DNA from 3 places in the Arthrobacter sp. D3-18 genome. Region 3 is predicted to be linked to each of the others. Evidence: predicted binding sites of a transcription regulator. Region 3 holds the regulator's gene; each other region holds the start of a gene.
The links. Region 3 encodes LexA, which represses DNA repair genes until DNA is damaged. Its sites were predicted from a motif close to TCGAACANNTGTTCGA; they were not measured.
Positions count from the first base shown of each region.

Region 1 (7,014 bases), 760 kb from region 3:
GGCCCTCCAGGGCGACTTCCGCGAGCATATCCACGCTGTTGAGGCTGCCGGCGCCACCGGCGTGGGTATTCGCCGTCCCTCAGAGCTCGACGACATCGACGGCCTGATTATCCCGGGCGGCGAGTCCACCACCATAGACAAGCTTTCCCGGATCTTCGAAGTCCGGGACCCCCTTCAAAAGCGCATCGCAGAGGGCCTGCCCGTTTACGGCTCCTGCGCCGGCATGATCCTGCTGGCCAATGAAATTGCAGACCCGGCAACGGACCTGGACGGTAATCCCCAGCAGACTTTCGGCGGCTTGGATATTACGGTCCGCCGCAACGCTTTCGGGCGGCAACGCGAATCCTTCGAAACCGACCTCGATTTCAAGGGCTTGGATTTCAGTGCCGGAGAATCCGGTGTGGATCCCGTTCACGCGGTATTCATCCGGGGCCCCTGGGTTGAACGTGTTGGTCCGGGCGTGGAAGTCCTTGCCCAGGTTGATCCCGACCACGCCAGCCACACGGCTACTTTGCATGGAGTGGCTAGAATTGTTGCAGTGCGTTCCGGCCAACTGCTGGCCACCTCCTTCCACCCGGAAGTGACGGGAGAGAAACGCGTGCATGAACTCTTTATTCGAATGATCAGAGGAGAAGCGTAAAGCATGTCAGGCCACTCCAAATGGGCGACCACCAAGCACAAGAAAGCCATCATTGACGGCAGGCGTGCAAAGTCGTTCGCGAAACTGATCAAGAACATCGAAGTTGCTGCCCGCATGGGTGGACCGGACCTTGCCGGTAACCCGGGCCTTGAGCTCGCAGTCACGAAGGCGAAAAAAACTTCGGTACCTAACGACAACATCGACCGCGCCATCAAGCGTGGTGCGGGCCTCACCGGTGAAGTGGTGGACTACACCGAGATCATGTACGAAGCCCGCGGTCCCCAGGGTTCGGCTTTGTTGATTGAATGTCTGACCGACAACAAGAACCGTGCCGCTTCCGAGGTGCGCCTGGCGATTTCGCGCAACGGTGGCACCATCGCCGATCCCGGTTCCGTGAGCTACCTCTTCGCGCGCAAGGGTGTTGTTGTCTTGCCCAAGAACGGCCTCAGCGAAGACGACATCCTGATGGCTGTCCTTGATGCCGGAGCCGAGGAAGTCAAGGACAGCGGTGAGAACTGGGAAATCCACTCCGAGCCCTCTGATCTCCAGGCCATCCGTGACGCCTTGAAAGAAGCCGGCATCGACTACGAAACTGACGAAGCCGAATTCGTTCCGTCCATGCAGGTCGACTTGGACGTTGACGGCGCCAAAAAGTTCATGAAGCTCGTGGATGCGCTGGAAGACCTGGACGATGTCCAGAACGTTTACAGCAATGCGGACCTCAGCGAGGAAGTGCAGGCTGCCCTCGACGCCGAGTAGTCGGTGGGGCGCAGCGCAACAACTTTGACAACCAACAGGTTTACAGCCATCAGGAAGGCCCGGACTTGACTCTTCGCGTATTGGGAGTCGATCCGGGCCTTACCCGTTGCGGCATCGGTGTGGTGGACATCGAGCGGAACCGCCGGGCCACCATGGTGGCCGTCGGAGTGGTGGGCACGTCCGCCGAGCTGACCTTGGACAAGCGTTTGCTGGTCATTGCCCAGGCCATTGACGAGTGGCTGGACCTGCACAAGCCGGATGTCGTCGCCGTCGAACGTGTTTTTTCGCAGATGAACGTGAGCACGGTGATGGGCGTAGCCCAGGCGTCGGGCGTCGTCATCGTGGCGGCAGCACGCCGTGGTATCCCGGTCGCCTTGCATACACCGTCCGAGGTGAAAGCCGCGGTTACCGGGAGCGGCACTGCCAACAAGGATGCCGTCACCAAATTGGTGACCAAGATCCTGCGCCTGGATGCTCCACCCAAGCCGGCTGATGCTGCCGACGCCCTCGCCCTGGCCCTCACCCATGCGTGGCGCGCAGGTAGTGGCATGGGCTCAGTTAGTGGCGCCAACGGTAAGGGCGGACTCACTCCCGCGCAGAAAGCGTGGGCCGAAGCCGAAGCAAAAGCGCGCCGCAAACGGTGATTGTCAGCCGCCCTTGTTAGGGTATTCGTAGATATGTTCGGATAGTCCGCTTTGGCCGCAGTTTTCACGGTAACGGAGCAGGCAGTATTTCAGGAGCCGGGTCTTGATCAGTTTTCTCCGTGGAACCGTAGCCCACGTTGGTTTGTCCACCGCTGTTATCGACCTCAACGGTGCGGGAATGAGTGTCTTCGCCACACCGCAGACCTTGAGCCACCTCAAAACAGGAACCGAAGCCAAGCTCTTCACTTCCATGATCGTCCGTGAAGATTCACTCACGCTGTTCGGATTTGCCGACGACGACGAACGCGAAGTCTTCGACGTCCTGCTCAGTGTCAGCGGGGTTGGGCCCCGTTTGGCCTTGGCCGTACTCGCCGTGCACGAACCGGAAGCCATCCGGGTGGCGGCTCACACTGGTGACAGCAAGGCATTTACCAAGGTGCCTGGCATAGGTCCCAAGGTGGCCGGCCGTATTGTCCTCGAGCTGGCCGGGAAGTTGGTTCCGCACGGCACCGGCGCAGGTACTGCTCCCGCCGCGGCCCCGAACGCAGAATGGAAGCCACAGGTAGTTGCTGCCATGACCAGTTTGGGATGGTCCGAGAAAGACGCCAACGGCAGTATCGACAAAGCGATGGCCGATTCGCCGGAACTCGTAGACGCAGGAAACGTGGCCCAAATACTTCGGGCTACGTTGCGCTGGCTTGGCCAGGACGGGGCACGCGCCGGCAACCGTGTAGGCAGCCGTGGTTGAGCAGTCACTCGTCAGCGGGGGAGAGGAACCGGAAGAGCGGGTCATTGAGGCTGCTCTCCGCCCCAAGAACCTGCACGACTTCGTAGGACAGCATCGGGTCCGCAAGCAACTTGCCTTGGTGCTTGAGGCTTCGAAGATGCGTGGCCGCAGCGCTGACCACGTGCTGATGTCCGGACCTCCTGGACTCGGTAAGACCACACTTGCCATGATCATTGCGGCCGAGATGAACGCTCCGCTGCGTATTAGCAGCGGGCCAGCCATCCAGCACGCCGGGGATCTAGCAGCCATCCTTTCCTCGCTCTCGGAGGGCGAGGTCCTGTTCCTTGACGAAATCCACCGTATGTCCAGGCCTGCAGAAGAAATGCTGTATATGGCCATGGAGGACTTTCGCGTGGACATCGTGGTGGGCAAGGGAGCAGGCGCAACGGCAATCCCCCTGGAGCTCCCTCCTTTCACGCTGGTAGGTGCCACCACCCGCGCAGGACTTCTTCCCGGCCCCTTGAGGGACCGATTCGGTTTCACTGGGCACCTTGAGTTTTATTCGGTGGCCGAACTCGAACTCGTCCTCCGCCGTTCTGCCGGGCTTCTGGATTTGAAAGTCAACTCCGCAGGTTTCACCGAGATCGCCGGTCGGTCCCGGGGAACACCACGTATCGCCAACCGGCTCTTGCGCCGTGTCCGTGACTGGGCGCTTGTTCATGGCATCGAGCAAATCGATGCCCGTTCAGCCTCAGCTGCCTTGGATATGTACGAAGTAGACGAGCGTGGCTTGGACAGGCTGGACAGGTCCGTTCTTGAAGCCCTCATCACCAAGTTCAACGGTGGCCCTGTTGGCTTGTCCACCTTGGCCATTGCCGTCGGTGAAGAACCTGAAACGGTGGAGACCGTGGCTGAACCGTTCCTGGTACGCGAGGGACTTCTGGGACGTACTCCGCGGGGTCGAATCGCGATGGCGTCCGCTTGGACCCACCTTGGCTACGCCGTACCGGCCGGAGTCTTTGGCCAAGAGACCCTCGCCTTGTTCGGTGAGGACGAAAACCACGCCGAAAGCATAGATACGGTCGGTTAACACGCTCTGTTCAGCTTTTCCCACTAGACTGGTATGACGCTCGGCACGTTCGAGTCCTTGATCCATGCCCGCTATGCGGATCTGCCAGGGACGTTGCCGTGAACCAAAACGTAAGTACAGAACGGAACTTCCCTGTGGATCCAATGACCATATTGCTGTTCGTCATGCTTGGACTCTTTGTCTTCATGATGTTCCGCCGCAACAAGAAGACCCAGCAGCAGCAGGCTGAAATGCAGTCCAAGTTCGCTCCTGGTGTCGACGTCATGACCAGCTTCGGTCTCTTTGGCCGCATCGTGTCCATCGACGAAGCTGAGAACAAGGTCGTCATCGAACTTTCCCCGGGTAACCAGGCAACGGTTCACCGCCAGGCAGTCACCAAGGTGGTCGAAACCACCCCCGAGGAAGCACCGGTTGTCCCGGATGACGCTTCTTCCCTGACCGCCGCGGAGACTGAGGCTCCTGCCGCCGTCGAGACACCGGAAGAAACCATCGCGCGCCTCAACAAAGAGGACAAGAAGGACAACTAGCACCGTCAGTCGCGGCGACACCGCGCAAGGCAACTTCTACGGCAGCGGAGAGCCGCCGGCAGACGCTCACCAGCGTCGGCCGGCGGCTGTCCGGCGATAACAGGAAGATCGATAATGGCACGGACCGGCCCCAAAAACTCAGCCCGCAGGGTGCTGACCTGGCTTGGAGCAATTTTCGTTGTATTAACCGCTGTCCTTGCTGGCGGAGTAGTGACTGGCAACGCCAGTTGGGCTCCGAAGCTTGCTCTGGACCTCGAAGGCGGAACCCAGATGATCCTGGCACCCCGGGTGGAGGGTTCCAGCGAGATCAATGAGGAGCAACTCAACCAGGCAGTTGCCATCATCCGGCAGCGAGTAGATGGTTCCGGTGTTGCTGAAGCCGAAATCAGCACGCAGTCCGGCCGCAACGTGGTGGTCAGCCTTCCGGGAACACCGTCGAAGGAAACCCGCGACCTGATCCAGGCTTCGGCTGACATGAACTTCCGCCCGGTCATCACTTACGGCGACCCGGCAGCTATACCGGCTGAGCAGCGCACTCCTGAGGATCAGCTGAACAAGCCGACCGCGGAGCCGACCAACGCAAGTGATGTCAACTGGATCACCCCGGAAGTCCAGAAGGAATTCGAAGCACTCGACTGCGTCAATCCTTCGGCTGAAAAACGCGATCGGTCAGATCCAGCCAAACCCCTGGTAACCTGCGAGGCTGCCACTGCGACGACTCCGGCCATCAAGTACATCCTCGGGCCCGTTGAGGTCAAGGGGCAGGACATCAGCGATTCCAGCTTTACCCAGGTCCAGGGTGCCCAGGGCTCCGTGACGAATTCCTGGGGTGTGAACATTGTCTTCAACTCGGATGCAACCGCAAAGTTCAAGGCCGTAACCGAACGCCTCAACCAGTTCTATGCTGCAGCGCAGGCCCAGGGTACTGACGATCCCAAGTCACAGTTCGCGATCGTCCTGGACGACAAAGTACTTTCCGCCCCGCGAGCCCTTGCTGTCATCACTGATGGCAAGCCGCAGATCACGGGTAACTTCACCCAGGCGTCGGCGAAGGCTTTGTCTGACCAGTTGCGCTACGGCGCACTGCCCATCAGCTTCGAGATCCAATCACAAGAGCAGATTTCGGCCACTCTCGGTGGCGACCAACTTCGCCTCGGCTTGCTGGCAGGCATGATCGGTCTGTTGCTGGTTGTGGTGTACTCCCTGTTCCAGTACCGCGCTTTGGGTCTTGTCACCATCGCCTCACTTGTGGTGGCCGGTGTGCTGACGTATCTCGCCATTGCCATCCTCGGTTGGACGGAAAACTATCGCCTTTCCCTGGCAGGTGTAGCGGGTTTGATCGTGGCCATTGGCCAGACCGCCGACTCGTTCATCGTCTACTTCGAACGCATCAGGGATGAGCTGCGCGAGGGCCGTGGCCTGGTGTCCGCCGTCGAGAATGGCTGGAAGCGGGCCAAGCGCACCGTCCTGGCTTCCAAGGCCGTCAACCTCCTGGCGGCACTTGTCCTCTACTTCGTCGCCGTCGGCAACGTGCGTGGCTTTGCCTTCACCCTCGGCCTGACGGCCCTGGCTGACCTTCTGGTGGTGTTCATGTTTACGCACCCCATGCTGCAGGTCCTTGCCCGCACCAAGTTCTTTGGCGAAGGGCACCGTTTCTCAGGGCTTTCCCCTGACCGTCTCGGTGCAGTTCCCCTTTACCGGGGCGCGGGCCGCCTCCGTACGCCTGAGGAAAAGCCTGCCGTGGTTCGCGCACGCAACACCGGTGCGGCAGCCGAAGCCGAACGACGCATGACCATCGCCGAGAGGCGCCTTGCCGAGAAGGGCCAGCTCACTGGTACTTCCAACGGCACCAAGGAGGAGAAGTAATGACTACGAGCTTCGCAACCTTCGGCCACGAGCTGTACACGGGCAAGCGCTCGTACAACTTCGTCAATTCCAAGAAGATCTGGTTCATCATCGCCGCGGTCGCCGTGGCACTCTCCATCTTGATTCCGGTGGTCAAGGGCGGCTTCAACCTCGGAATCGAATTCCGTGGCGGCTCCGAATTCACTGTTTCCAATGTGAGCACCACTGATGCCAGCTTGGGCGAAAAGGCCGTCCACGACATCGTGCCCGATGCCATTCCCCGCGTTGCCAACGTGGCAGGCAACACCATGCGGATCCAAACGGATCAGCTGACCGATGACGAGACGAACCGGATCAAGGACGGCCTCACCAGCGCCTACGGCGTGACGGAGAACGAAGTGACGTCCAACTTCGTGGGCCCAACCTGGGGTCAGGATGTCACTCGCCAGGCCCTCATCGGCCTGGTGGTCTTCGTTGCCTTGGCAGCTGTCCTGATGGCGCTGTACTTCAGGACCTGGAAGATGTCTTTGTCGGCACTCGTCGGCATGCTGGTCACCATGTTCACCACAGCGGGCGTCTATGCCTTGAGCGACTTCGAAGTCACGCCCTCGGCAATCATTGGCTTCCTGACGGTCCTGAGCTACTCGTTGTATGACACGGTGGTGGTCTTCGACAAGATCCGTGAGAACACCTCGGACATCTCCACGTCCACCCGCCGCACGTTCAGTGAAGAGGTCAACCTGGCCGTCAACCAAACCTTGGTCCGCTCCATCAACACCATG
Region 1 covers NZ_CP096440.1:2,111,024-2,118,037, forward strand. The annotation lists gene pdxT (pyridoxal 5'-phosphate synthase glutaminase subunit PdxT) at 1-640, shown strand, start outside; gene M1D89_RS11975 (YebC/PmpR family DNA-binding transcriptional regulator) at 644-1,399, shown strand; gene ruvC (crossover junction endodeoxyribonuclease RuvC) at 1,465-2,043, shown strand; gene ruvA (Holliday junction branch migration protein RuvA) at 2,147-2,791, shown strand; gene ruvB (Holliday junction branch migration DNA helicase RuvB) at 2,784-3,860, shown strand; gene yajC (preprotein translocase subunit YajC) at 4,004-4,387, shown strand; gene secD (protein translocase subunit SecD) at 4,502-6,253, shown strand; gene secF (protein translocase subunit SecF) at 6,253-7,014, shown strand, end outside.
Region 1: ruvA (Holliday junction branch migration protein RuvA) is a predicted target of LexA. The motif match lies at 2,069-2,084, and genes of this name have one in related genera.

Region 2 (7,014 bases), 240 kb from region 3:
AGCACATCGACACCTACGAGGACGAATGGGCCGAGACGCTGAAGGACCCGGAGCGCCTCCGCCGTTTCCGTTCGTTCGTCAACGCTCCCGACCAGAAGGACGAGTCCATTTCCTTTGTTCCGGAGCGCGGCCAGATCCGTCCGGCCACCAACGAGGAAAAGGGCGGCGTACTCATCGCTTCCACTATCCCGGTCCGCAGCGAAACCGTCGGCGCAGAAAACTAGGGGTTCACCATGCAGCTCACCATTGATCTCACGGGCCGCGATGTCCTTGTCACGGGATCTGAAAAGTCCGCCCGCCAAGCGGTCCGCCGCTACCAGAGCGCCGGGGCCAACGTGTACCGGCTCAGCACCCCGGAAGGCGTGCCGGGCGACGGTCAACTTCCCGAGCGCCCGTTCCTGGTGGCGGTAGTGGACGACGGCGAGTCCGGCTGGCTGCCGCTGGTGGAACGCTGCCGCGCCGCCGGGATTCCCGTTGCTTTTGAACCTGCACCCGGTGCCGAAGGCCATGTGACGCTGGTGGGTGGAGGCCCGGGAGCCCTGGACCTGCTTACCGTGGGTGCTGTGGACGCCCTGCGCGATGCCGATGTGGTGTTTTACGATCGGCTTGCTCCCTACCAGGAACTGGCCGATCTGACCTCGGCTGAGCTCGTGGACGTTGGAAAGCAGCCCGGGCTTCACAAGGTGACTCAGAGGGACATCGAGAAGTTGATGGTGGAGGCTGCGCTGCTGGGCAAGAATGTGGTCCGACTTAAGGGCGGCGATCCATACGTGTTCGGCCGCGGCGGTGAAGAAGTGGCTGCGTGTGTTGCTGCCGGTGTCCCGGTGAAGGTCATCTCCGGTGTCACCAGTGCCATCTCCGTTCCGGCTGCAGCCGGAATCCCGGTGACGCACCGCGAGGTCAGCCACATGTTCACCGTGGTATCCGGCCATGCCCCGTTGACCGAGAAGGAACACACCCACCTTGCCGGACTTGGCGGGACTATCGTGGTCCTCATGGGCATCGGCACGCTGCCCCAGCTGGCGGCCGGCCTCCGCCGAGCGGGGATGAATTCGGACATGCCAATGGCCGTGGTGGAACGTGGGTACCGCCCGGGACAGCGCACCACCATCGCTGACCTCGGTACCATCGAAACGGCAGCTACCGGCTGCAGCAACCCGGCCGTGTTGGTCATCGGCGAGGTGGTCCGGGTTGCTGAAGCCAACCGTAATCATGCCGAAGCATCCGCTGAACTGAGCCGACTCGCGGCTTCGCTCCTTGAAGCCTGAAGGTAAGAACACATGACTGTTGCACGTGCCATCGAAGTCCAGGACGCTACTGCCGCGCCGGAAGTGGCCGAAGCCGTAGAAGCGCCATTGGATGGGTTCCGAATCGGCGTCACCTCGCACCGCCGCTCCCGCGACCTCATTGAGGCACTGGAGCGCCGCGGTGCGAGCGTGTTGCACGCCCCCGCCTTGAAGATCGCCCCTGTGCAGGAGGACATGGTCCTCATCGAGGACACCCGCACCATCATCGAGGCCAAGCCGGACATCTGCATCGCCACCACCGCCTACGGCATGCGCCGGTGGTGTGAGGCCGCTGATTCCTTTGGAATCGGCGAGCAACTCCTGGACACGCTGTCCGCCTGCCGCATGTTCGTCCGCGGTCCCAAAGCCCGCGGCGCCGTTCGGGCGGCCGGCCTTGCCGACGTCGGAATCAGCAGTGACGAAACCACCGCCACGCTGGTGGACATGCTCCTGGCCGAGGGCGTACGCGGAAAGACCGTTGCCGTCCAGCTGCACGGCTACACGGATGTCCGCCAGCTGGAACGGCTCCGTATGTCCGGAGCTATTGTCTTGACGGTGACTCCGTACCGTTGGGTGAAGCCCGACGGCGAAGACAAACTGCCGCGGCTGATCGAAGCCGTAGTCAGCGGAAACCTCGACGTCCTGACCTTTACCAGTGCCCCGGCCGTGGACGCGATGTGGAGCACCGCCCACGAAATGGGCCTCTACCGCCAACTCATCGAAGCTCTCAAGGGCCCGGTAACTGTTGCGGCCGTCGGTCCGGTCACCGCTCAACCGCTTGTCGACGCCGGGCTCACCCCGTTGATCCCGGATCGCTACCGCATGGGTGCGCTCATCAGGCTGGTCACCGAACATCTTTCGCTTAACCACGTGCGGCGTTTGGAAACCAAGAGCGCCACCATCGAGCTGCGTGGACGCTGCTTGCGGATCAACGGTGAGGTGGTGGACCTTGCACCCGCTCCCCTCCTGCTGCTGCGAGCGCTGCTCGGCGCGGGCGGGGCTGTCCTGTCCAGGGAGGCTCTCTCTGACCTGTTGGACCTCCGCGGTTCCGTACACGCATTGGACATGACGGTCAGCAGGCTCAGGTCTTCCCTTCCTGATGGCAAACTTGTGGAAACCGTAGTGAAGCGCGGCTACCGGCTGCGGGCTTAGGCTCCCCGACACGCTAGGCCGCCTTCACCAAGGGAAGCTCGTCCCAGTTGGTGGTGTAGCGGGGGCTGAGCATATCGCGTTTCATGGACCAGTCCGGGCCGCCTTTGATGCCCGCATGGCCCAAACCGATGGAGCCGCGGCCATACCGCTTGCTGACCTGCTCCAGCAAGGGGCCTATGCCCCGTTCCTCATGCCGGTTCTCGAAGATTTCCAGCGGTTTCTGGTTGCCGCTGGGTCGGAGGTCAGTGACCATGATTCCGGCTTTGGCGTACCTCACGCCTTCCTGCATTTTTGGAACCAGCGCGTGTGCGGCCTTGGTCAGCAACACCGGATCCGAGGTGGGCATGGGCAGCTTGACGTTGACAGTGGGGAACGATTTGTCGTTGGGGTTGTAGACCGATGTTGCGGCAAAAGCAGTCAGCAGCTTGGCTTGCAGATCATGCTTGGCCAGCCTGGCGCTGGCCATCTGACCGTAGACGCTCAGTACCTGCCGCAGCTCCTCCACTGACGTGATTGGTGTGGAGAAGGACCGGGAGAAGATCAGTTGATCCCGTCCCATCCGCTCCTCCTCCATGGGGATGCAGGGCGTGCCTTGCAGTTCCAGCACAGTCCGCATCATGACGATGGAGAACTTGTCCCGCAACGCCACGGGGTCGGCACGGACCAGGTCCAGGATGGAGAAGATCCCCATGGCATTCAGGCGTTTCGTGAGCCTGGTGGCAACGCCCCAGATTTCGATCACGGAGAGACGCGCCATGAGTGCTTCGCGTTGGGGTTCCGGGATGGAGTCCCACCGGCACACACCGTTGAAGGCCGCGTTGTGCTTTGCCCACTTGTTGGCCAGCTTGGCAAGCGTCTTGGTGCGCGCGATTCCTACGCAAACGGGAACCCCCACGTGCCGTTGGCAGGCAGCTTTGATGGTGCGCCCCAACTCCAGCAGATCGTCGGGTTGCCCTTTGACTCCGAGGAACGCTTCATCAATGGAGTACACCTCCTGCCATGCTGAGTACCGAGCAAGGAGCTCCATTACACGCGAGCTGATGTCTCCGTACAGTTCATAGTTGCTTGAGAGTGCAATGAGTCCCCACTCCTGGGCGCGTGGAGCAAGCTTGAACCAAGGCTCCCCGAGCCCGATCCCCAGCCTTTTGGCCTCCGGCGACCTGGTCACGGCGCAGCCGTCGTTGTTGGACAGGACGATCAGCGGTTTGCCCTCCAACGCAGGGTTGAAGGCTCGTTCCGCTGACGCATAGAAGCAGTTGATATCCACGTGGGCGATCTCCTGCATCCGATGCATGAGCGCTGGCTTGGACATTCCACTCCCTTGCTCGCACTAGCAGGCGTAGCCGCGTCCGAGTGCGGGACACGCCGTGCATTCGAATATATGTTCGAGTACCTTCACTGTACCGCCAGCCCCTGACAAGAAAACATCCCGCTAGGCCAGACTGTGGAAAAGTCCGGCCTAGCGGGATGCGGCTAGTACTGAGATCTAGGAAATCCCTGCCGGTTCCTTCTTGTGCACCAGGTAGATCGCCCCCGTGGTCACATCTTCTTCGAGTGCCTCCAGTGTGCGTCCACGGGTTTCGGGAACCTGCGTGTAGATGAAGATGAGGGCCAGGATTCCAACAATCCCGAAGAGGAAGAACGTCCCCGTAATTCCGACGCCCGCCACCAGAGTGGGGAAGAAGAGGCCGAGGAGAGCATTCGCGATCCAGAGGCAGAACACCGACAAGCCGATCGCGAAGCCGCGAACATGCAGCGGGAAGATTTCGGACAGCATCACCCACACGGCGATGTTGAGGAATGTCTGCATGGATCCTACAAACGCAACCACCAGGAACAAGATGACGAAGGGGCGTGCGGCATTGCCGACGGGCAGGACGATCGAGGCGAATCCAATGAGGAAGTGGCAGACAGTGGTCAGCGTAAATCCAAGGAGCAAAGTGGTGCGTCGATTAATCCGCTGCATGAGCGTCAACGCAATAACGCCACCGACAACGGCGATGACACCGGGGGCAATGTTGGCCAGGAGGGCCCCACTCGAGTCGAATCCGGCTTCAACCAGCACGGACTGGCCGTAATACATGATCGAGTTGATGCCGGTTAGCTGCTGAGCCACGCCCAAGCCGATACCTACCAGCACTATGCGCAGGATCCATTTGTCCTTGAGTGCTCCCCAAGAGGTTGCTTTGGAAGCCCGCTCCTCATCGGCCAGGTGCTTCACATCGGCCATTTCAGCCTCGGCCCGCTCCACGGATCGAATGGTCTTCAGCACTTCCAGCGCTTCTTGCGAGCGCCCCTTGGAAATGAGCCAACGCGGCGACTCAGGCATGCGCAGCATACCGAAGAACAGCGCTATGGCGGGCAGGGCTGCGACCGCAAGCATAATGCGCCAGACTCCCCCGAATTCACCCCAGACATTGCCGATGATGGCGTTGACCACGAAAGCCGCGAGCTGCCCGATGACGATCATGAGTTCGTTCCGCCCCGCAAGGGAGCCGCGGATTTCATACGGCGCCAGCTCGGCAAGGAACACCGGGACCACGGTAGAGGCGCCGCCGACGGCCAAACCGAGGATGACCCGCCCCAGCACCATGACTTCGAAGCTCGGTGCGAAGACGCAGGCAAGCGTCCCGACAAAGAACAGGACGGCCAGCAGGATGATCGTCTTGCGGCGACCCCAACCATCCGACAGGCGTCCACCGCCAACTGCTCCGGCAGCCGCTCCGAACAACAGGGAGCTGGTGACGATTCCTTCCGTAAGCGGCGTCAATGCAAGGTCCACGGTCATAGGCCTCAGGGCACCGTTGATGACGCCGGTGTCGTAGCCGAAGAGAAGACCACCGAAGGTAGCCACCAAGGCAACGAGGCCGAGGCGCTTTCTGTGCGGTCCATTCGTCAGCGGAGGGAGTGAGGCGCCATCGGTGGCTCCCCGCTGGGTTTGAGTGGCAGACATCAAGACTCCTTTGTCAGTGTGGTGCGGGTCATATTCCCCCGCTCTGAATACAGACTAACGCGCGAAAGGCTTAAATGTAAGGTCAAACTAACAAATGTCTGAGTTCGTGAATTTCCGTCATGGGAGGATGAGGACATGGTTATCGGCAACCGCCATCGTTCGGCCACCCAAAGCGACGTCGCCAAGGAAGTCGGCGTCTCCCGAACCCTCGTGTCTTTTGCCTTCCGCGGCGCGCCGGGAGTCAGCGAGGAAACCAAACAGGCGATCTTCGATGCTGCAAAGCGTCTGGGCTACCGACCCAACGCAGTAGCTGCCGATCTCGCACGAAAGCATCGGTCCGCCGTCGGGCTCCATCTCTTGGACATCCGCAATGAGGTCTACGCTGACATCCTCAGCGGCGTCCGCATGGCACTGCCCCAGGACGGCAACAGGCTCATTCTGAGTGTCTCCCGGTCCGTTGACGGTGAGGACCACGGCGCGCTGGAATCACTGATTGAGGCGCGAGTGGGGATAATCATTGCCGCCACCCTGCTGGATCCCGACGAACGCGTCCATGAATTGGCCAAGATCGTTCCACTGGTCAGTGTGACGCGTCCCGTGGATGGCGTGGACAGCGTCTATTCAGACGATGCCGCGGGCGCCCGCGCAGCCACGGAACACCTCATCGGGCTAGGTCACACGAGAATCGCGCACCTGGCAGGTCCCGTCTACGACGGCCATACGGTCCGCAGGCAGAGTTACGCACAAACCATGCGCGACGCCGGACTGAAGCCACTATTGCTCGAGGCCGATGACTTTACGCAGGACGCCGGACAGCGGGCGGCCGCCAAATTGCTCGGCATGACTGACCGGCCAACGGCAATATTCACTCACAACGACCAGCTCGCGCTGGGCGCCCGCGAGGCTGCGTACGCGAACGGCCTTTCGTTGCCGTCCGAGCTTTCCCTGGTGGGATACGACAACTCGAGGACCTCCGGACTTCACGGCATCGACCTCACATCCGTTGACCTCCACGCTGTTGAACTCGGGCGGATTGCGGGAACCGTTGCCCTGGAACGCCTCAGCAATCCCGATGGGCCCGCGGCAGACAGGCGCCTCGCACCGCGGCTCGTAGTGCGAAACTCGACAGCCCCGCCGGTGGGAAACAGTCAAATGTGATGCAGGCACGTGGTGGCGACACCCCAAATGGTCAACTCCGACATTGCAGGGACGCGTATGTCCGGGTACTTGGGATTGTCGGCCTGCAGCACTACTCCCGCGGGCGTGACCCGTAGCCTTTTGATGGTCAGCTCGCCATCGAGGACAGCCACGACGACGGACCCGTCCTTGGGCTCGAGCGCCCGGTTGACGATCAACTCGTCGCCGTCACTGATACCGGCCCCCTCCATGGACTCACCGGTCACCCTCACTACGAAAGTGCTGGTGACATCCTTGATCAGGTGCTCGTTGAGATCGATCCGACCATCAAAATAGTCCTGCGCGGGCGACGGATAGCCCGCCGCCACCGGGATAGGCGCCAGCAGTACTGACATCAGGGAAAAGCCCGCATCTATCACGCGGGGGCCGACTATCACGCCCACAACACACCTTTATTCGAATATATGTTCGATACTAGAGTGTACA
Region 2 covers NZ_CP096440.1:3,104,708-3,111,721, forward strand. The annotation lists gene nirB (nitrite reductase large subunit NirB) at 1-224, shown strand, start outside; gene cobA (uroporphyrinogen-III C-methyltransferase) at 234-1,268, shown strand; gene M1D89_RS16395 (uroporphyrinogen-III synthase) at 1,281-2,438, shown strand; gene M1D89_RS16400 (Y-family DNA polymerase) at 2,452-3,750, opposite strand; gene M1D89_RS16405 (sugar porter family MFS transporter) at 3,925-5,391, opposite strand; gene M1D89_RS16410 (LacI family DNA-binding transcriptional regulator) at 5,527-6,549, shown strand; gene M1D89_RS16415 (LexA family protein) at 6,540-6,971, opposite strand.
Region 2: M1D89_RS16400 (Y-family DNA polymerase) is a predicted target of LexA. The motif match lies at 3,812-3,827, and genes of this name have one in related genera.

Region 3 (7,014 bases):
CAGCAGTGCCTCCAAAGCCTCAAGGAAGGCGGTGGTTTCCGGTTCGGTTCCGGCAGTGACACGCAAGTGTCCGGGGATGCCGACGTCGCGAATCAGCACACCGGCATCGAGCAGGCCTTGCCAAATTTTGTGCGGCTCCTCGAGCCCGCCAAAGAAGACGTAGTTGGAGTCGGACGCCGCGGGCTTGAGGCCCATACGCAGCAACTCAGTCACAATCCGGTCGCGTTGCACCTTAATGTCCTCGACGTCGGCCATAAGGGCTTCGCGGTGGTTGAGCGCAGCCAGGGCCGTTGCCTGCGTGACGGCAGACAGGTGGTACGGAAGGCGGACCAGCCTGATGGCGTCTGTGACTTCCGGAGCTGCCGCCATGTAGCCGAGCCGGGCACCTGCCAGGGCGAACGCTTTGCTCATGGTGCGCGAGACGATCAACCGTTCACGTCCGGGCAACAACGTCAAAGCGCTCGGAGTATTGTCGTGCGCGAACTCGTGATAAGCCTCGTCCACGATCACAATGGCTTGGCTCGCTTCGCCGGCCTCGTAGACGGCCTCAACAACGTCCAAGCTCAACCCAGTACCGGTTGGGTTGTTCGGTGAGCACAGGAACACGATGTTGGCACCCGTTTCGCGAACCTGCGCGGCGGCCGATTCGGCGTCCAGCCCGTAGTCGTCAGCACGCACACCGCCGACATACTCTGTGTCCGTGCCACTAGCCAGGAGAGGGTACATGGAGTACGTGGGCGGGAAACCGAGCGCCTTGCGTCCCGGTCCACCAAATGCCTGGAGGATTTGCTGCAGGACTTCATTGGATCCGTTGGCGGCCCAGATGTTGTCCGGAGAAAGACCGTGGCCAAGGTACTCGGCCAAGGCTTCACGTAGTTCAGTAAACTCACGATCCGGATAGCGGTTCAGTCCTGTGGCCGCAGCGGCGACAGCCTCGGTGATGGCGGCTTGGACATCCGCCGGGACGCCATGGGTGTTTTCGTTGACATTGAGCAGGATGGGGACGTCAAGCTGCGGTGCGCCATAAGGGCTCAGTCCACGCAGGTTGGTCCGGAGGGGAAGTCGGTCAAGTCGCTCAAGCTGGTCACTCACCAACACAGTTTAAGGGGCGGCCGGGACTGCCGACTAACTGTGACGCCGGGCGATCGGTTCCTGCGGATGGTGGACGACTCAGTTTGCAGGGACGAACAGCTGCTGGCCGGGCAGAATGCGGCCGCCGCGGAGGTCGTTCAGCTGGATGATCTCCGCGATGACATCACGCGGGTCCCGCTCCGGAGCGGCGGCGCCGGCGATGCCCCAGAGGGATTGCCCCGGCTGGACGGTGACAGTGACTGCGACGGGCGGACGCAATTGGGACTGGGAGTCCGACGCCTTGGCCGGGGAGTTGATAAAACCGGCGAGGGTCAGCAGCGCCGCCACCAACAGCATTGCCGGGATGCCGAAGAAGACAATCCGTCCCCGCCGGGTCAGACGCAGGCGAGCGGGCGCCTGAGTGGTGCGGAATTCAGCGAACGTAGTGATTGCGGACATGAGCTGAGCCCTTCTGAGCTATTGCCAGGTTCCGGGTGCCCGGTGCCTGTCGGCCAATTCTTGTGTTCCCCTCTCCTGATCCCGGATGTTCGAACACTCTGTTCGAACATCCAGCCCCAGCGCCAGGTTTATAGAACACATATTCGAACCTTGCTATGACATTTTTAGCACTTATCAACGAACGGTGTCGAGACTCGCTAGAACAAATGTTTGATAAACGCCTGTGCCTGCCCTACGTTTGAGTGAAGAAACAGCACTGTTTCAGTGGAACAGGAGGGTCTGACATTTTTTGCAGACCCGACAACCCGGGGCTCGCCTCGGGCGGAATGGAAAGGCATTGGCGAACATGGCAGCGAAAGCCACAGGCGGCGGGGCACCCCTGCGGAGCCAGCAGCCTCAGAAGAGTCCCAAGAGCCTGACTGTCCGGCAGAAAAAGATTCTGGAGACCATCCAACGGTCGGTCAACGACAATGGATACCCGCCCAGCATGCGCGAGATCGGTGACACCGTGGGTCTGGCCAGTTTGTCGAGCGTCACTCATCAGTTGTCCCAATTGGAGAAGCTTGGCTACCTCCGCAGGGATCCCAAGCGTCCCCGCGCCATGGAAGTCCTGATGCCGCTGACCCTTGATGGTGGCACCATTCCGGGCGTGGAAGCGCCCACCACCCTTCGCAGCGCGGGGGGCCTTGCCGTAACAGAGCTGGCCAGTGCCAGTGATACCGCCATGGTTCCGCTGGTGGGCCGGATCGCGGCCGGCGGACCGATCCTGGCTGACCAGACGGTGGAAGACGTGCTGGCGCTCCCCCGCCAGCTCGTGGGGCATGGCGAATTGTTCATGCTGAAGGTGGCTGGCGATTCCATGATTGACGCCGCCATCTGTGACGGTGACTGGGTTGTGGTCCGCCGCCAGAATGACGCCATCAACGGCGACATCGTGGCAGCCCTGCTGGATGACGAAGCAACCGTAAAGACCTTCCGTCAGCGGGATGGCCATACGTGGCTGCTTCCGCAGAACACGCAGTACGAACCCATTTTGGGCGATCAAGCCACCATCATGGGCAAGGTAGTTTCGGTACTGCGCTCCCTTTAGGCGCCCTACGGGGCTTTAGCCGAGCCCAGGCGCTCCAGGACGCCACGGACCACTGCCCGGTCCGTCGTTGCCCAGAACGGCGGCAGGGCGGCACGCAGGAAGCCTCCGTAGCGTTCCGTCGAGAGCCGCGAATCGAGCACTGCAACTACTCCTTTGTCTCCTGTTGAACGGATCAGGCGGCCAGCACCCTGTGCCAGTCGGATGGCAGCATGCGTAGCCGATACGGCCATAAAGCCATTTCCACCTGATTGCGCCACTGCACGTGAGCGCGCAGTCATGAGGGGATCATCGGGCCGCGGGAAGGGAATGCGGTCAATGACCACCAAGCGGCACGAGCCACCCGGAACATCTACGCCCTGCCACAGTGACATGGTCCCGAAGAGGCATGTGTCAGGCTCATCCGCGAACTGCTTCACGAGGGCCGCCATGGTGGATTCGCCTTGGCAGAGGATATCCACGTCCAGCCGGAGCCGCATGGCGTCGGCTGCTTCTTCGGCCGCACGCCGTGAGGAGAACAAACACAAGGCTCCCCCGCCGGAGGCACGGATGAGGTCTTCCAACTCGTCGAGCGCCTCGGGCGAAGTACCACGACCGGGTTTCGGGAGGTGCTTCGCCACATACAGGACACCCTGTTTGGGATAATCAAAGGGCGAACCCACATCGATCCCGGTCCAGCTTGGGGCGCCGTCACCGATGAGGCCGAGGCCACCTGCTGCCGGTTCGAAAGCCGAGCCGATGGCCAGCGTGGCGGAGGTCAGCACCACGGTGTGGCCGGCAAAAAGGCCTTCGCGAAGCCGTCCGGCAACGCTGAGCGGGGCGATGTTGATCAAGGCCGGGGCAGTCTCATCAGGTTGCGAATAGCCCTGCTGGGGGTCGAACGTGCTGTTCCGGGAGAACCAGACCACTTCGCGGTTCTCCTTGGCTGCCAGCATCCGTTCGCACAATTCCAGAATCAGCATGAGCCGTGAACGCGCCAGCTGCCGTCCGCCGTCGACTGCATTTGATGAATCCGTCTTCGAATCCGAGAGCGCAGCGCGCGTGGCCTCCCGCAACTGGTCCAGGCAATCGAGCTGTTCGTCGTTAAGGCCATTAGGCAACAGCCCGTTGGGTACGCCGGCGATGGCCATATCCAGCCGCTCCGCTGCAGCGTTGAGTGCGTCCACTGTGATGGCTGTGTGCTTGCGGGCACTTGATGCCGCAGCGTGAACCATGGCCACCGACAACTGGCCTGAAACGGCGCCGGTCACGCGGTCTTGAAGCTCGTGCGCTTCATCAACCACCACGACGTCATACTCAGGCAACACGGCCAGGCCTTCAAAGGCGCTGACTGCCAACATGGCGTGATTGGTGACCACGACGTCAGCCTCACCAGCCCTGGAGCGCGCCAGCTCACTGAAGCACTCTTCTGCCATAGGGCACTTCTGCGCGCCCAAACACTCCATGGACGTCACGGACACCTGCCGCCAGGCCCGGTCCGTGACGCCGGGCATGAGTTCGTCACGGTCTCCGGTAGCGGTCTTCTCCGCCCATTCCCGGAGGCGGACCACTTCCTTACCAAGCTGGGATTGCGGACCGCCCATGGAGGCAGCAAAGTGGGGCACGCTGGTGTCCTCGCCCAGGGAGAACAGCTGCCCTTCGGAGGGCTCTTCGCTGGGGAACCCGCCTTCCAGCTTCTGCAGGCACACGTAATTTGCCCTGCCCTTGACCAGCGCCACATTGACCGGGCGCTCAAGGGCAGGGTTGAGGGTCTCCAGCAGCCGGGGAAGGTCCCGGCCAACAATTTGCGTCTGGAGTGCCAGGGTGGCGGTGGACACAAGAGTCGGTTTATCGCTGTCCATGGAATGGGCGATCAACGGAATCAGGTAAGCCAACGACTTACCTGTTCCCGTTCCCGCCTGGACCAGCAGATGCTCCCCGGTCTCGATGGCCCGGGTAACATGCTTGGCCATTTCGTGCTGGCCGGCACGGCTTTGTCCGCCCATTCCGGCAACAGCCCGATCCAACAGCTCGAGGGTGGTCTTCTCCCCCACCGATTCGACGGCGTCCGCCGCCACCTTCTCAACCATTACTGACGAACGACTCCAGTTCGGCGGCCAGGCCTTCGCGCACCATGACAACTACGCGGGTCCCGTTCTCCTCATGCTCAAGGCTGAGGATTTCCGAGTCGGAATTGTGCAGCTTGTTGATCATTTCCCCCCGATCGTAGGGAATGAGCAGTTCAAGGCGCACGCCAGGCCGGGGAATGGACCGGCTGATGTCTTCCAGCAGTTCCGCGATGCCCTGGCCCGTGCGGGTGGATACAACAGCATGGCGGGGTTCTTTCTGCTTGAGGCGCTCCACCACGAAGGGATCCGCGACATCCACCTTGTTGAGGACGATGATCTCGGGAACCTTGCGGGCATCCACCTCGGTGAAAACGGCCCTTACCGCTGCAATCTGGCCCTCGGGGTCGGGATGGGATGCATCCACCACATGGAGGATCAGGTCCGCATCCGCAACTTCCTCCAGCGTTGACCGGAAAGCTTCAATGAGCTGGGTTGGGAGTGAACGAACGAACCCAACGGTATCCGCGAGGGTATAGCCGATGCCGTCCGGGGTTTGCGCCTTCCGGACTGTGGGGTCCAGGGTGGCGAACAGGGCGTTCTCCACCAAGACACCTGCGTCAGTCAAACGGTTGAGCAGGGACGACTTTCCAGCGTTTGTGTACCCGGCGATCGCAACAGACGGAACCGCATTACGACGGCGGTTGGCACGCTTGGTCTCACGCGCAGGCTTCATCGCCGCGATTTCGCGACGCAACTTGGCCATGCGGGTGCGGATCCGGCGCCGATCAAGTTCGATCTTTGTTTCACCAGGACCACGCGAGCCCATTCCAGCCCCTGCTCCACCCACCTGGCCACCGGCCTGGCGGGACATGGAGTCGCCCCAACCACGAAGCCTCGGGAGCAGGTACTCGAGTTGTGCGAGCTCCACCTGCGCCTTGCCTTCGCGGCTCTTGGCGTGCTGGGCAAAGATATCCAGGATCAGCGTGGTGCGGTCAACTACCTTGACCTTCACAATGTCCTCAAGGCCGCGTCGTTGCGAAGGCGCGAGCTCAGTGTCCACCACCACGGTATCTGCGCCCGTGGCGGCGACGATGTCCTTGAGCTCCTGGGCCTTACCGGAACCAAGGAAGGTCCCGGGGTCCGGCTTCTGCCGGCGCTGAACCAAACCGTCCAAAACCTCGGATCCGGCCGTCTCTGCAAGTGCCGCCAGCTCGCGGAGGGAGTTCTCGGCGTCTGCGAGAGTCCCCTCAGTCCACAGACCGGCCAGTACAACGCGCTCAAGGCGCAACTGCCGGTATTCGACCTCAGTGACGTCTTCAAGTTCGGTGGACAGTCCTGCGGTACGGCGAAGGGCGCGGCGTTCAGCCAAATCTTCCTGGTCGCCGTCGTAGATGCTGTGTTCCTGGTCCAGCGTGGAAATCGCCTGCGCCTTGCCGAACACGCTGTTCGCGTCGTTGTCGTCGGATGCCTGCGCAGGTACATCCTTGGAAAGAATCCGGTCGATGACGGCCTGGATTTGTTCAGGACTCATGTCCTGGGCGTCGGAATCGGATCCGGAGTGCTTCTGGGTGGTCATGGTCTCCTTAGACTGTTCGGCAATTCCAGAATAGTGCGCTTTGGTGCTCGATGGGGCGCTATTCGCGCTCGGCTGACGGGCATCGGCCAAAAGGGCCTCCTATGTGCTGGGCAGTCGGTGCCTTTCGGAGGCAGGGGCTGCTGGGATGTGGCGTGATTGACTCCGCGGGGAGGGTCCTTTGGCCAACGTGAAGATGCTCTGCTTGCCCTACGGGTTTAGCCAGTGGATATAGCCATCCACTCGGGTGTGGGGCGGAATCTTCAGAGCGTCCGGCTCCGAATACAGGAGTTGCCGGACTGAGCCAGAGGGGACCTGCCGGGCGGAAAGGCCGGCCGGGCTGAAATGCCAAGCGGGCCTGCGTCGCGGGCGGTACCGTCAAACGCCTGATGACTCGGGCGTTTGTGGGCTGGTTACTCGAAGATCAAGAACATGCGTTCTACTTTAGCAGCCATTGTCAAACCCGCTGCGGAAGGAGGCGGTTTCCCAAGCCGACGATAGCCAACTAATCTGGCAAATTATGGAGTCTGCACACTATTTCACGGCCCAACCGGCCGGACCATTCACCCGCAAGCCACTCACTGTGGAGCTCGCAGGAGCCACACGCCAACTGCAGACCTCGTCGGGCATCTTCAGTCCCGACGGCGTGGATAAGGGGACGGCGGTACTTTTCTCCGAGGTTCCACCGCCTTCACCGAAGGGTCACCTCCTGGACATCGGCTGCGGCTGGGGTCCAATTGCCCTCACCTTAGGGCTGATGGCACCACATGCCCACG
Region 3 covers NZ_CP096440.1:2,868,563-2,875,576, forward strand. The annotation lists gene M1D89_RS15370 (histidinol-phosphate transaminase) at 1-1,092, opposite strand, end outside; gene M1D89_RS15375 (LysM peptidoglycan-binding domain-containing protein) at 1,171-1,530, opposite strand; gene lexA (transcriptional repressor LexA) at 1,877-2,620, shown strand; gene M1D89_RS15385 (ATP-dependent DNA helicase) at 2,626-4,686, opposite strand; gene hflX (GTPase HflX) at 4,679-6,241, opposite strand; gene M1D89_RS15395 (class I SAM-dependent methyltransferase) at 6,759-7,014, shown strand, end outside.